One region of the Marinomonas sp. GJ51-14 genome, then DNA from elsewhere that is predicted to be linked to it. Evidence: predicted binding sites of a transcription regulator. Region 1 holds the regulator's gene; the other holds the start of a gene.
What was found. Region 1 encodes FNR, which switches genes on or off when oxygen is low (the NO sensors DNR and NnrR bind a similar motif). Its sites were predicted from a motif close to TTGATNTANATCAA; they were not measured.
Positions count from the first base shown of each region.

Region 2: the regulator FNR is predicted to act here: its motif matches at 6,216-6,229, upstream of AC0L3Y_RS07815 (cytochrome ubiquinol oxidase subunit I).

Region 1 covers NZ_CM147879.1:2,980,784-2,988,996, reverse strand. The annotation lists gene AC0L3Y_RS14285 (alpha/beta family hydrolase) at 1-488, opposite strand, end outside; gene hemN (oxygen-independent coproporphyrinogen III oxidase) at 664-2,034, shown strand; gene fnr (fumarate/nitrate reduction transcriptional regulator Fnr) at 2,056-2,817, shown strand; gene AC0L3Y_RS14270 (adenine phosphoribosyltransferase) at 2,843-3,385, shown strand; gene AC0L3Y_RS14265 (YfaZ family outer membrane protein) at 3,483-4,052, opposite strand; gene ttcA (tRNA 2-thiocytidine(32) synthetase TtcA) at 4,063-4,902, opposite strand; gene AC0L3Y_RS14255 (SprT family zinc-dependent metalloprotease) at 5,027-5,542, opposite strand; gene AC0L3Y_RS14250 (RecQ family ATP-dependent DNA helicase) at 5,542-7,299, opposite strand; gene AC0L3Y_RS14245 (UPF0149 family protein) at 7,396-8,052, shown strand; gene AC0L3Y_RS14240 (SpoIIE family protein phosphatase) at 8,073-8,213, opposite strand, start outside.
Region 2 covers NZ_CM147879.1:1,602,136-1,610,348, forward strand. The annotation lists gene AC0L3Y_RS07790 (ABC transporter substrate-binding protein) at 1-356, shown strand, start outside; gene AC0L3Y_RS07795 (TAXI family TRAP transporter solute-binding subunit) at 454-1,389, shown strand; gene AC0L3Y_RS07800 (TRAP transporter permease) at 1,400-3,343, shown strand; gene AC0L3Y_RS07805 (hypothetical protein) at 3,408-3,545, opposite strand; gene cydB (cytochrome d ubiquinol oxidase subunit II) at 3,545-4,570, opposite strand; gene AC0L3Y_RS07815 (cytochrome ubiquinol oxidase subunit I) at 4,570-5,994, opposite strand; gene AC0L3Y_RS07820 (ATP-binding protein) at 6,378-8,213, shown strand, end outside.

The DNA.
Region 1 (8,213 bases):
TGATCAGCCCCTTCTACCCAAATAACAGTTACGTTTTCTGGTAGAGACTGCTGGCTTACCCAATCGTATGACCCTAGTTGATCTCTTGTCCCTTGAATTATTAAACAAGGCACCTGAAGGTTATCAAGAAAAGATAGTCTGTTTTTTTCAGGCTTACTTGCTGGATAAAAAGGAAAACCAAAACAAACAATGGCTTTTACCATAGGTAGACTAGACAGCTGAGTTGCCACACGCCCTCCCATAGACTTACCTGCGACAATACAAGCCTCATCTTCTGCTATGAAATCTGCGAATTCAGGAACAAGATACTTAAATGGTGGCGGTGGTCTTTTTTTAGCCGTCTTTTCTTGCTCTTTCATATAAGAAAAAGTAACAGGAATGACTTCTTGATTCATTGTTTTTGTAATCGCAACACCAAGTTCATTCAAAAATGCATTGCTGTGGCCGGCACCTGCTCCATGAGCAAGGTAAAAAGATATGTTTTCCATGAATATATTTACTAAAAATAATATTGATGGTGATTATATGGTTACAGGGCACCTTATCCAACCTAATTTACCAAATGCCTTATTTTCTTAACAGGTTAATATCCTTGATCTGGATCAGAAAACTCCTGATTGCTAAGGAGTAAACTTCTATTAGAAATTTTAATAGGAACAAATCATGATTTGGGATTCTTCACTCGTTAGTAAGTACGATTTATCAGGACCTAGATATACGTCTTACCCAACAGCACCACAATTTAATACAGGCATCAGTAAAATCGCTTTAATCGATAAAATGATGATGCCTTCAGATAAAGCTCTTAGTTTATACTTCCATATCCCGTTTTGTGCTCACCTTTGTTATTACTGTGCTTGCAACAAAATTGTGACCAAGCAATATGAGAAAGGTGCTGAGTATGTTGAATTACTTGGTGAAGAGATGAGATTGCGTAGTTTGATGCTAGATCATTCGAGGCAAGTTACACAGCTTCACTTTGGCGGTGGAACACCTACTTTCCTCACAGAAGACCTCATTCGCTGTCTATTTGATATAATAAACCAGCATTTCAACCTTATTAATGATGGCTCTCAAGATTACAGTATAGAAATAGATCCTAGAGAAATAACGCCATCCAAACTTAAGTTGTTCACTGAAATGGGGATAAATAGAATTAGTGTTGGCGTTCAAGATTTTGACAGTAAGGTTCAAGCAGCCATACATCGAGTCCAACCAGTTAAAATGGTAGCAGATCTTGTGGAGGATGCTCGTGCAATGGGCATTAAATCAATTAATTTTGATTTGATCTATGGTTTACCGTTTCAATCCATTGAGGGTTTTAGAGATACTTTAGACAAGGTAATTGCTTTGTCTCCAGATCGTATATCTCTTTTTAATTACGCCCATTTACCTGAACGTTTTAAAGCTCAAAAACGAATACTTGATGAAAGCCTTCCTATACCTAGTATTAAAGTTGAATTATTAAGGATGAGCATTGAATATCTAATTTCATCTGGTTATGAATACATAGGTATGGATCATTTTGCAAAACCTAATGACACTTTAGCTAAAGCTCAAAAACAAGGTATGTTACAGCGCAACTTCCAAGGCTATACCACTCACGCAGGTACTGACCTAGTTGCATTTGGTGTCTCTGCTATTAGTGACCTAGATGGCGTTTATATCCAAAACTATACAGATTTAGATCAATATCAACACAGTATTGAAAAGGGTCAACTACCTATCAATAGAGGTTACATTAGTAATTTTGATGACAGAGTTCGTCACCAAGTCATTATGACGCTTATTGCTCAATTTGAATTAAATACAGGTACTATCGAACAAAAATATAATATTAGTTTTTTTGAATATTTTGCAGAAGAAGTTGATAATCTTATACCTATGATCGAAGATGGTATGATCGAAATAAAAGATAATGGAATGCAGACCATTATTAACGTTACAGACCGAGGTAGATTGCTTATTCGCTGTATTTGTATGGTTTTCGATAAGTATTTGAACAACAGTATAAAATACTCAAAAGTTATATAAATTCAGGTCAGGGAGATTCACATGTCAACAACACACGCACAGACACGTTTTAACAGTACTCTTACATCTCAATGCCAAAATTGTAGTTTGAGTGCTCTCTGTCTGCCTATTGCCCTAGCAGATGAAGACATCAATAAGCTAGATCAAATTATCGAACGTAAGAAACCGTTAAAAAAAGGAGAATTTCTTTTTCGCCAAGGGGAAATCTTTGATTCGGTTTATGCTGTTCGCTCTGGGACATTAAAAACCTTTAACATTACATCCTATGGTGAAGAACAAATTACTGGTTTTTATTGTCCTAGTGAGTTGGTTGGTCTAAGCGGTATAGATTCGAGCACTTACCCGGTTTCTGCTAAAGCATTGGAAACAACGACAGTTTGCGAAATCCCGTTCAGCCATTTAGAAGAGCTATCCGCACAAATACCATCGTTAAGACATCAATTATTTAAAGTGATGAGTCGAAAAATTTCTGACGATCAACAAATGATGGTATTGCTTGGTAAGAAAAATGCGGATGAAAAAGTAGCTTCTTTTTTACTAAATCTATCCAACCGATTCAAAAAACGCGGCTATTCTGCAAGCTCTTTTCGACTTTCTATGTCCCGTGGAGAAATAGGAAACTATCTTGGACTTGCTGTCGAAACTGTAAGCCGCGTCATTACCCGCTTCCAGAAAAATGAGCTAATACATGTAGATGGCAAAGAAATTGAGATAGTCGACTTCCCAGAAATGCAAAAACTCGTTGGGATTGCGAGTGATTGTGGTAAAATCGCCAACATTTGATCGATAAATTAAGGCGTTACTAAATATGCTCTACGATGATTTTTATGTTAAATCACTAATACAAACAGTGGAAGACTGGCCAAAAGAAGGCATTAGTTTTCGTGATATTACTCCTATCTTTAGTGATCCTAAAGGTATGAGGATGGTTGTTGACGCCTATGTTCACCGATATATGTCTACGGATATTACACATATTGCTTGTATTGATGCTCGTGGTTTTTTGATTGCTGCCGTACTTGCTTATGAGCTTCAAAAACCTCTTATTTTAGTGCGTAAGAAAGGTAAGCTTCCAGGTAAAACTATTTCACAAAAATACGATTTAGAGTATGGTGAAGCGGAATTAGAAATCCAAGAAGGTGCAGTCAAAGCTGGCGATGAAGTTTTGTTATTTGATGATTTAATTGCAACAGGTGGAACACTCTTCGCAGCAATAAAACTTCTAACACAACAAGGCGCTAATATAAAAGAAGTAGCTGCTATTATTGATTTACCAGATTTAGGCGGTAGCCAAAAGTTAAGAGACAGTGACATCCCGGTCTTTTGTCTTTGTGCTTATGATGGTGAATAATTTTATAATTGTAGCTAACGTAAAATAGAATAAGACAAATAAAAAAAGGTGGCATGAGCCACCTTTTTTTATTTGTCTTATATCCATAATCGTTTTTTTAAAAATCAACAACAGCACCAACGGAGAAGCCTTTGTTAATTTCCTTACGACTATCATCATCATAAACAATAACAGTATTACCATAACGAATGTAAGCACGAGAATTGCGCATCGTCATGTATTCAAGACGAAGATCATAAGTATACATATGGTCTAAGTTAGAAAAAGATAATACTTCTGGAGAGTAGTATAGAGAGCCATAAATGCTTAAACGATTTGCTTGTTGAAGTGTATAACGATACCAGCCGCCAAGACTAAGAGCAGCTGATACTTCATTTTCATCATCATTCAAGTCTGCATCAATAACATACAAACGAACCCCTAATCCAACTTGTAGCGGTCCGCCATCTCCTTCAGAATCTTCTACAGTTAAACCAATATGACCTGTAGATGAGTTTTCATCTGAATCATGAGTTACGCCAGCATTAAGACCAAAACTACCTAAATCTAAATTAACATCACCTTGCACAGTCTCATTAGTTAAACTGACTCCTGCCGTTGACGCATTAACAAAAGAAGACCCTAAAATGCCAAATGTTAACAATAAAGCTTTATGCATAATATTCATTTCTATTATCCTATAATGAAATAATATTTAATCGATCAAAAGCAGATGGTATTTGCTTTAAACCTTTGAAATCAAATAATTCTTTGTCTGCTAGATGTGATGGAACCACATTTTGAAGAGCAGTGAACATAGAATCTGTTCTACCTGGGAAGTCTTTTTCCCATTTTTTCAACATGTCTTTAATAACCTGTCTTTGTAAATTATCCTGTGAACCGCAAAGATTACAAGGAATAATCGGATATTCTTTCATAAGGGCAAATGCCTCTATGTCTTTTTCTTTGCAATATGCTAAAGGACGGATAACAACATGCTTACCATCATCACTCAGTAATTTTGGCGGCATGGATTTCAATTTTCCGCCAAAAAACATATTTAGAAACATTGTTTCTAAAATGTCATCTCTATGATGACCTAGAGCAATTTTGGTAGCACCAATTTCTTCAGCAAAACCATACAAGGAACCACGTCTTAGACGAGAGCATAAACCACAAGTGGTTTTTCCTTCTGGAACGATTTCTTTTACTATGCTGTAAGTATCACGTTCCAGAATATGAAAATCTACCCCCAGACCTTTTAGGTATGCAGGAAGAATATGTTCTGGAAAGCCGGGCTGCTTTTGATCTAGATTGACAGCAATAATACTAAAATCAATTGGAGCACTGGCTTGCAGGTTCCTTAAGATTTCTAGCATTGTGTAAGAGTCTTTACCACCAGACAAACAAACCATAACTTTATCACCCTCTTCAATCATATTGAAGTCAGCAATAGCTTGGCCCGTTAATCTACGGAGACGTTTCTGGAGCTTATTTTGCTCCAATTTTTCTTTAGGTCGACTAGATAAATCCATCATATACACGCTATAAACAAAACGCGCATATATTACTATAAGGATCTAGGTATCGCATCAAAAATGGATGTAATAATGTAAAAGTACATAAAAAATCACTTTTTTTACTTTTACAGCAAATAACAATTTAGATTCTAGACCTAAAAAATAATTTTGAATTGCAGTTCTTACAGATATATTGAACACCTCCTTGTGCTCTTGTATGCCGGCGCTTAGTGAAATCATGCTGCTGGCATTCACAATGGTATTGATAAATTTCTTTTGGGGGAGGAATATCGAAAGTATGAGTTCTATCTGGTTTTATACCATAAACCTTCATCATTACAGCCTGCCATTCCTTTCCATGAGGCTTGACTGTACTTCCATAAATTTGAAATACGATAATGTGAGCCACTTCATGGGGAATAACAGTATCAATGAATCTATTTGGATCCTGTTGATACATAAAATAATTAAATCTAATTTCATTTTTTTGTAAATGCGCAGTACCTGCAGCTCGCCCTCTTTGTTTAAAATTACAACTCGCACGTTTAAACCTATTATTGAAAAAAGCATCTGCCTTATCAAAACAAAGATTAACACTCCCAATCACGGTATTCATTACATCTGGTGCTACGTGATTTTTTTGAGATACTGAGATCATTATGCAATAACCTCATTAATACTGGCGTCATGTATGATTTTGATTAAACTGTCTGCGAAAATAGCCACTTTTTCTTTTGGTAACCCGGTTAAACGACTTAATGATGCTATAGAGTTCGGTTTATGCAAACAAATGAGTCTAAGCTGAGAATCACTTAAATCAACATCATTGAATGATTTTTTCCAAGATAGGATTCGATGTAAGCTAATATTATCAGCTGATAGCTGGTCTTCATTTAATATTGGATAATAACGCTCACTGGGGATAATAATCTGTATATTACCTTTTAATATAGCTCGAGCTTTTTCATTAATTTGAACAGTAAAAACACTAGATTGCCCTAATGTAATGTATTCATAGGCAATAAGGTGGCGAATTATAGACTTCCATTGTGCCTCTGCAAGTTCCTTTCCTTTTCCAAATAGCGATAATGATTCAGCTCTTATTAAACTAGTTGCTCTCGTTTTTTTACCTAGTAATATTTGAATCAAAACAGAAAATGGCTGCAAACCTTTAGTGTGGTAGATAAGAGACAAAAGCTTTTGACTTGCTGTCGTCATATTCAACTCTGAATGACTACCAAGGCAGCGATCACAAAAACCACATTCTGAAATTCTTTCATCGAAGTGAGAAAGTATATTTTTGCGCCTGCAACCTCTACCTTCTAAAATACGAAAAAAATCACCTAAACGTTGAGAATCGCTTTCAGACCCTGAAGGCTGAAGTACAATAAACTGCTGAGCCTGCAACATATCTTGCAGACCATATAGTAAAAGAGATTTAGCAGGATTACCGTCTCGTCCTGCGCGACCAACTTCCTGAAAGTAGGCTTCAGGGCTGCTGGGTAAATCTAAATGAACGACAAAACGTACATGAGCAATATCGATCCCCATCCCGTAAGCAGTTGTCGCAACCATAATTGTGCCATGTTGCTCAGAGAATAACTTATGATTGATTTGTTTCTCTGAATCTGTCATCGCTGCATGATAGCTTAAACTAGACAATCCTAACTCATTAAGCCAATGAGCTAGCTCTTCTGTTTTCTTTCTAGAACGACAATAAATAATACCACTTTCACCAGGAACCTCATTATGAAGAAAATACAAAATCTGTTGCTTGGCTTTTCTCTTCTGGGCAATTTGGATATGAATATTAGAGCGATCAAAACTGCTATGCATAACAAGACAGTTATTCAACTGTAATGATTCTTTAATTGTATTTATTGTGTTTTTATCGACAGTTCCTGTGAGAGCTATAATTGGCACGGTTGGAAAAGCTGCTTTCAATTGACCAAGCTGGCTATATTCAGGCCTGAAATAACTTCCCCATTGTGAGATACAATGTGCTTCGTCAATGGCGAATAAGGAAATATCGAAGCTATGTAAAAAGCCCATAACAGATGACTGAACAAGCTTCTCTGGTGACAAATACAGTAAATCAATATGCTTATGACGTAAGGCTGAAACTAAATCGTGTTGCTCACCTGGGTTTAGAGTTGAGTTTAGAAATTTTGCGCGGACACCTTTTCTATTTAATTCTTCAACCTGTTGTGACATTAAAGACAATAAGGGGCTAACAATAATAGCTACACCATCTAGGATAAGCCCAGCTGCTTGGTAAGCCAAAGACTTACCTCCTCCAGTCGGTGCTGCGAGCAAAACATCTTGGCCTGAGCATAACGCGTCAATTGCTTGTTCTTGCAATGGGCGGTATTCAGTGTAGCCTAAACGGGAAAGTACCTGTTTCTTTAAGTTCATTTTGGAATTATCTCTTAACAGCGCACTTTCTGCATCGATTTTTCACCTTCTTTTCGCTAAAATCGAATACTAAATTTGTATTAAGGAAATATCTACATGGCGCACCAACCTCTTGATGACCTTGAGTTAGAGACGTTAGAAAATTTTTTAGAATCAGATCAAGTCCATGAAGAATGTCAGAACTTTGTGATGGCTCATGGTTTCTTAACCGCATTATCTATTTGCCCTGTTAGTATTCCTGAAGAAAAGTGGTTACCTGTTATTTTTGAAGACACACCTCAGTTTGATAATGAGAAACAAGAAAAGCAAATTCTTCAGTATTTATCTCGTCTCTTTTTAGATATTCAAAAAGAACAAGAATCAGAAGAAGGCTTTTTGATTCCCTGTGAATTAGAAATGGGAACATCCCCAGAAGAACTCAGTGAGCTACAAGAATGGGCAACTGGTTTTATGGAAGGTGTATTTATGACCGAGGCCAACTGGTTTGAGTCTGAAAAAGAAGAAGTGGTCGCCGAACTTCTTTTGCCAATTATGGTTGCCTCAGATTTATTTGATGATGAAGAAGTGGTACAGATTCGCTCGAGTGAAAAACTGACTAATTCCTGTATTGCTCAAATCCCAGAAGTTGTAACAGATTTATTTTTAGTTATGCGTACTGAACCGGAAAAACGACCATTTCCTAAAGCCTCTCCAAAATCTAAGCATCAAGGAAATAAGAGCAAAAATAAGAAAAAGAACGGTAAAAAAGCATAAAATCAATACCCATCTATGATTTATGGATGGGTGTTTCTAAGTGCTACAAGCGTTATATCATCTAACTGCACTGAATTACCTAGATATTCTGTTAACTTATGAACTGCCATTTTCTGAGCTTCTAAAAGACTTTTATCAGCATAGCTTTCTAAAATAAGATG
Region 2 (8,213 bases), 1.4 Mb from region 1:
AATACCCATGGATTAAAACCATCATGCCGACCGATTATACTTCGGTAATTATGCGCACGGCATTTATCTATCGAGACACCAAACAGCCAAGGCTGTCGAAGCGCTTTATTGATTTTTTGCTATCACCTTTAGGGCAACATATTTTAGCGAACCAATCTGGCCTTACGCCGATCAGTATCAAAGCCGTTGGGCCTTATAGTCGAGATGCACTAAGTAAATTACCACACGGTATTTTTCGCCCTATTCCGCTTGGCCTTGAATTGCTCATTCAAACGGACGACGCAAAAAAACAGCTTATTTACAATGAATGGGACAATGCCATGCAGCCAGTATCCGAGTCATTTTCTTCACCTTAAATATTTTGTTAGTGCGCCATGAAAGGTTGGTGAAAGGTTTCATAGTTACAATGGCCTTGTATGACACACAACAACAAAAATAATAATGGAGAAACCCATGTTTAAAAAAGTATTCATTGCGAGCACGTTATGTGCAACCTTAGCAACTTCTGTTCTGGCAGCAGACCGTGTTTCCATCGGAACTGGCGGAACCGGTGGCCTGTTTTACGTCATTGGTGCTGGGATTTCAGAAAGTATCAATAAGCACATGGATGACACTACTGCACGAGCGGAAGTCACAGGTGCATCGGTTGAAAACAATCATCGCGTTGCCGCAGGCCAAATGACCTTAGGTTTGTCTTCCTCTTCAACGCTATATGAAGCAAAAAATGGACAAGGTCCATTTAAAGTTAGTGGCGCACTTGAGGTTGCTGGTGTTGCCTATTTGTACCCTGCGGTGCTCCAAATCGCGACTAATTCAGGTGCCGGTGTTAACTCCTTCGAAGAATTGAAAGGAAAGCGTGTCAGCATGGGGCCTCCAGGTAGTAACGCCGCAGTTCTAGCGACGCGTTTGCTACAAGAGTATGGTGTGTTTAAAGACATCACGCCGCGTTTCCTTTCTTACAATGAAGGCGTTAAAGCATTAATAAACGGGCAAGTGGATGCTACTGTTGTATTAGCGGGCGCGCCTACAGCGTCATTAATCGATTTGGATTCACAGACAGACATGAAACTGCTGTCTGCTAATATCGAAAAACTAGAAAGTTTGATTCAAAAATATCCTTTTTATCAAGCTTATTCACTTCCTGCTGGAACGTACCCAGATCAGACTTCTCCCGTTACCATGATTAACGATCCTGCAATTTTGTTTACCAGTAGCAAGGAAGATCAGAGCACGGTATATAACATCACCAAAGCAATTTTCGATAATTTAGACGAACTTGGACAGATTCATCCGCAAGCGAAAGCGATCTCCTTGAAAACGGCGAAGTACACACCGATTGCTTTGCACCCTGGTGCGAAAAAATACTTTGATGAAGTAAGCGATAAATAGGAGCCACATCATGAAGACAAGCCTACAAAGTTTGCTGCTTGAATCTACTTTTGCCGGTGAAAAGGAACGTCTATCGGTTTCTATACTGTTTAGTGTTATTGCCGTAGGCATTGCTGGGCTTGTACTTTATGGCGCCTATTACGGTGGTATTACAGCACTTCTATTGAGATCGTTGTTTTTTTCCTTAGTCGCTGGTGGTGCCATGTTATTTTATGCGCTGCGATACAAAAGTGCGGTGAGTCGAAGCACATTTTATCTATTAGCGTTGATAGCCTTAGTGCCAGGGCCGTATTTATGGCATTACTATATCGATATTATCATGCGTGGCGCTATGTCGATTGGGCAAGACAAATGGGTGTTTTTAGCCTTGATTACCCTAGTGTTTGTTTTTGTCAGAATGGCGGTTGGTTGGGCGTTGATTACTTTAATGACTGCAGCTTTTCTATACGCTTACTTTGGTGATTTGATTCCTGGGAAATACGGTCACGGCGGTTACGATCTTAATCGTTTGGCGTCGACACTTATGTTGTCGACAGAGGGGGTCTATGGTGTACCAATGGGCGTTGCCGTTGAATATATTTTCCTGTTTAGTTTGTTCGGTGCGATTTTAACCAAGATCGGTACGGGAGAAGTATTTGTTAATATAGCGCGAGGCCTGACAGGGCGAGTGCAAGGTGGCCCGGGTTTGTCAGCGGCGTTATCCAGCGCATTATTGGGTTCGCTAAATGGCAGCGCGGTGGCGAATGTTGTAACTACGGGGACTTTTACGATTCCCTTGATGAAGCGTGTTGGTTACAGTGCAAAATTAGCTGGTGCAATAGAAGCTGCTGCTTCTTCTGCTGGGCAAATAATGCCTCCAGTAATGGGCGCAGCAGCTTTTTTGATGGCAGAAATGATTGGTATTCCTTACGCAGAAGTGGCGTTAGCCGCTTTGGTACCGGCGTTATTGTATATCTTAGCTTTAATGATTTCGGTACGCCTAGAAGCTGGTCGCCTTAACTTAGCAAGAGATACAGAAGCGGGCTTGCAGTTACTTCTTGAAACCCTGAAAACAAAAAGCTATTTATTGCTTCCGTTGGTGGTGTTGATTGGGCTGATGATTTCTGGAAAATCGCCTACCCAAGCAGCGGTGATGGGGATTGTTGCGGGGTTGCTAGTGTGCCCTTGGAAGAAAGCCACACGGATTAATGTCGTCGATATTATCGACGCTTGTAAAGAGACATTAACTTGTACATTACCGATTGTTGCCGCGGTGGCTGCAGCGGGTGTAATCATTGGCATATTGAACCTCACTGGCATGGGGTTGATGTTGTCAGGTTTGATTATTGAGCTTGGTGATGGCAATTTGTGGGCGGTTTTATTACTCACTGCGTTGGCGTCGTTTGTATTGGGAATGGGCTTGCCGACATCTGCTGCGTATTTATTACTCGCGGTATTGGTTGCACCCGCGATGACACAATTGGGGATGGAAACTTTATCAGCGCATATGTTTATTTTCTATTTTGGGTTGGTGTCTGCCATTACTCCGCCAGTTGCATTAGCCGCTTATGCCGCGGCGACAATCTCTGGTGCAGAACCGAATGAAACCGCAGTGGAATCCATGCGTTTAGGCTTTGTGAAACTCTTGGTGCCCTTCCTATTCGTCACCATGCCAGGCGTTTTATTGATAGGTTCGACTGAAAGTATAGTGGCTGCGATCACGTTTGCTACCTTAGCAACGACATCTATGAGTATTGGCTTTTCTGGCTGGCTGAGAGTGAACTTATCGTGGGTAACTCGATTGTTGTATGTTGTCTCAGCAGTGCTAATTGCTTGGCCTACAGCATCAATCGATCTGTCTTTCATGGTCGTAGGTGCACGAGTGATTGGTTTTGTTTTATTCGCTGGACTGTTGTTGAAAGCTTGCGTTCGGCCAAAACCGGAGGCGATGACCGCCGCTGAAGTTGAATCATAACTTAATAGAAAAACCATCTACTCAATTGAACTTGAATAGATGGTTTTTTGAGCAATACGAGCTTTTAAGGTAACCCAGCCATGAGTAGTTTAATGCCATAGGAGGTTAAAATGAGTGCAATGGAGCCGCTTAAATAAAGTAACAAAAACCATTGCCAGGATTTAAGCTGAGCGACTTTGTCTTTCATTGATTTAAAAAACATTAATATCCCTCCTGATAATCTTCTACTTTCCCCGCAAAGACTCGATAACCCCATATTGTGTAAGCACAAATAAGCGGCACAAAAATACAAACGCCAGGTAACAAAAAGAGCAAACTGCTGTCTGGTGATGCGGCTTCCAGAAAGGTTAATTGTCTTGGAATGAGATAAGGGAATAGCCCAACGACCAAACCTGCAAAACCGAGCAAGAACAAAGTGGCGGCATACCAAAACGGTCGAGCTTCATGGCTTTGTGCTTGTTTATTGTGAGCTCCCTGATTATGAGAGAGTAAGTCCTTCCAGGCCAAAACAGCGACAAAAAGCGTAAGAATTGGCAAAGGCGACAGTAGTAAGAAGTTATAACCGGTAAACCAACGTTCTCGGATTTCGGTCTGGCTAATCACAGTCCATAAGCTGACCACAACCATGGCAAAAAGTGTGATCAATAAAAGATGCTTTCCAAGTTTTGCAGCATGCTCTTGAATGCGCCCTCGGCTTTTCATGAATAAGTAACACGCCGCTAATAAAGCATAACCAGCCATGACAGAAAAACCCGTCAACACAGAGAAGGGTGTTAACCAATGCAGGCTAGAAATACTACTGCTGCCTTCTGGAACGCCTTGAACCAAGGAGCCAAGTAACATGCCTTGGCAAAAAGCAGCAATGGCAGAACCTGCACTAAACGCGAAATCCCAATAAGGCCGAGAGGTATCGGATTTAAAACGATACTCGAAGGCAACACCACGGAAAATCAAGGCAAACAACATCAACATAATTGGCAAGTAAAAGGTAGAAGTGATGCCTGCATACGCCGCTGGAAAGGCCGCGAACAGAATCACACCACCAAATACCAGCCAAGTTTCGTTGCCATCCCAAACGTGTGAAATAGAGCGCATTAAATGATCCCGTTCACCTTCTTGGTTAAACCATGGATAAAGAATGCCAATGCCTAGATCAAAACCGTCCAACAGCACATACATGAAAATCGCAAAACCTAAAACGAGGAAGTAGAAAAAAGCCAAATCCATTATTTATCTCCTTGTTCTTTGTTTTTTGCTTCTTTATTCTGTAAAAGCTTCACCCAAGCAAGTGCGTAACCAGGTGCCTTCATTCCGACCAATTGTTTTTCTAATGCCTCCATGGATGGTGGACCTTTCTTAATGAGTTTTCGCATGAAATAGAGATAAACGCCTAACAATAAAGTGTAAATAATCACAAACATAATGAAGGTAAATAACACTCGTTCTGGCGGTAATGGGGAGACAATTTCCGACGTACGCACTAAGTTATAAACAATCCAAGGCTGACGGCCAATTTCAACCACATACCAACCTGCCAAGACGGCAATGACTCCAGACGGTGTGAATAAAGCCACCAAAGCCAGAAAGGGCTTGTTTTCAAATAGGCGATCTTTTCGACGTAAAACCAGAGCCAATAACGCGATGCCCAACATACCAAAACCAATACCGACCATGACGCGGAATGACCAAAATACTAATGGCACATAAGGTCTGTCTTCTGGCGGAACGGCTTTTAAACCTTGTACCGCACCGTCCCAAGAATGGGTAAGAATGAGACTGCCAAGGTTTGGAATGCCTACTTCGTAATCATTGGATTCTGTTTCCATGTTTGGCATTGCGAAAAGCAACAGAGGCACGTTTTCTTCTTTTGCGTCCCAAATGCCTTCCATTGCTGCCAATTTAGTTGGCTGATGTTCTTGTACGTTCAAGCCGTGCATGTCACCAATCCAAGCTTGTAGTGGTGTCAGCACTAAGGCAAACCACATACACATAGACAGGCCTTTTTTCGCAAAAGGAATGTTTTTCTTTTTCAGCAAGTAATAGGCGCTAATACCTGCGACAAGAAAGGTTGCAGTAATCAGTGACGCCATGACCATGTGAGTAAGTCGGTACGGCATAGAAGGGTTGAAAATAACTTCCATCCAACTTTCCACTTCAAACTTGCCTTCGACAATTTTGTAGCCTGTTGGCGTTTGCATCCAAGAATTCGCCACAATGATCCAGAATGCAGAAAACCAAGTGCCGATCATAACGACCATGGTTGAAAAGAAGTGAAGTTTTCGACCCACCCGTTGCCAGCCAAATAACATGACCCCAAGGAAACCTGCTTCCATAAAAAATGCCGTTAGCACTTCATAGGCCATCAATGGCCCTAAAACAGCGCCAGTGATTTCAGAGAACTTGGAGAAGTTCGTGCCGAACTCATAAGACAGCACAATCCCAGAAACGACGCCCATGCCAAAGGTAATCGCAAAGGGTTTGATCCAGAATTTAGCCAGCTGTAAATAATACGGGTTATGGGTTTTTAGCCATAAGCCTTCCCAGATCGCAATCAGCGTAGCAAGGCCGATCGTGATACTCGGGAAAATGATGTGGAAACTCACAGTAAAGGCAAACTGGAGTCGGGATAAGATAGCGACGTCGAGATCCATTGTTATTCCAATAATGAATAGGAAGCCTGTATCAGGCTTCAGTTAGTAAGATAGGTTTAAAACATTACACACAGTGTCAGAACTTCTTGTTGATTCTGATAGTGCGCAGTTGTTGATATGCCAATGGAAGTAACGCCAAACCCACAATGCTAAAAAGTGCGATGATTTCAGTCATAAAAAAGCCAGTATTCATAACGCTTGCCCCGTTAATAGATAAAAGATTGAGATAGATCAAAAGACTCAGTAGAGTGATAGCAATTGATAGGCCAATGTTTATAGATTTTTATCTGATTGATTTTTAAAGGTATTATTTTATTTTTGCTAATATCGTAAAAGAAGTTTACGATTTCTCTCTATTTATGGTGTAAACGAGGTTTACAGTTGTGACGCTCTCATTAATGTTTGAAGTCGCCATGTTGGTGTCTAGTGTATGTGGCTTTTTAGTTGCAGCTTGGCTGTTATGGCGTGCTCGAAATCAAGGCGATCTACAGGCATTGGCGGGTTTTGCCATCATGATGGCGATTTGGTGTTTTGGTCATGTAATCCTGTTCCAAGGTTATGACCGCCTTGGTATTTTTATTATTCTCGCCAATCCGCTAATGCCAACATTCTTTCTGCATTTTGCCATTCGTTTTGTGAATTCAGGAGCCGCAAAAGAAACGTTTCTTGATCGGCTTCATCAGGCTATTCCTTGGTTTTATTTAATGAGTTTTGTTGTGGTGTTAGAAAGCTGGTGGACGGGCGGTGGGGATGCCATTAGCACGCCGGATACGCGTTCCTTTTTTGTCTTTACGGATGCCGGTTTATTGAATCTGGTTTACACCGTATTGATTGGTATCTTGGCCCATGGGGTGTTGTTGTTCGGTTGGTACCGTCATTCTGGCAATAAGAAACGCTCGATTCTCGCTATGTTTGGCGTTGGTGCTTGGGGCTTATTATTAGCTACTAGCTTTGTTTTCCCTTCTTTTGGCATCAGTTGGTTTCCTTATCCAATGTTGTTACTGCCAACCTATTTGTTGCTTTTGGTTTATGGCGTTGTTCGTTACCAAATCCTTTCAGTGAATGCGTTTGCCAATCGTGCCTTGCTTTGGGTGGCGATGATGTTGGTGATTTTGTGTTTAATCGCCGTAATGAGTGTGGTGTCTGGACGGATTGGTTTACAGGCTTTGGCGAATGTTCCGAGCTGGCAACTGTGGTTGTATTCTTTATTGATTCTGGTGATGTCAGCATTGATTTATCAGCCGCTCAATCGTTTGATTTCAAAATTGATTTACCCCGGTGCAGTATTAAATGAAACCGTCTTGGATACTTGGTCTAGTCAGTTAAAAGAAGCACAAGATTGGCAGCAATTAATAAAAGTTGGTGAAGGCTTACTTTCTTCTCAGATCAGACGTAACGTGACCATAAAGCTGGATTTTAGCGCCGCCGATTATGCTGATAAAAAACCAGATGAAAATTCTAGTAAACACCTTGATAGCAGTCATGAATTAGCCTTAAACGTATCTCGTTCTGAATCCGACTGGCGTTTCGTCTTGTTGGGTTGGGACGATGCGAGTCCGGGAATGCGATTAACCGCAGAGGTTTTTGCTTCTTTGTTTTCGACCAGTTGCGGTTTGCTTGAACGGTCGTTGGCATTGGCTGTGGCAGAACGAAAACGCCTTGATGAAAAACATCTTGTGGAGTTGGGAAGTTTGTCTGCCGCCATGGCCCATGAATTGCGCAATCCCTTAAACATTATTGCGATGGCGGCTTACGATACACCGCCAGAAACACGCCAGCACATTCAAATTCAATTACAAAGAGCAGACCGCTTAGTGAGCGACATGCTGGTGTATTCGGGTGGACTCACATTGCAAATTTCCTCTACGCCGTTACGGGCTTTAATTACCAGCGTATTAGCGCAAGCTCAGCTGGGCGATATTCGTTACGAGTTAGAGATTGACGAATCCCTTGAGCTAGACGCAGACCCTCAACGCCTTCAGCAAGTCTTTGTTAACTTGATTGATAACGCCACGGCTTTTTTACGTAATCAATCGGAAGGAAAGTTATTCATCGAAGCAAAGTCGGATGGTGAAATGCTGGTGATTCAAGTGCATAACAATGGTCCAGAAATTGATGAACACTTACAAGGTGAGGCGCTGTTTCAACCTTTTGTGACGAAACGAGCAGGCGGCAGTGGCTTAGGTTTAGCGATAGTACGTCGTATTCTTGATGCTCAT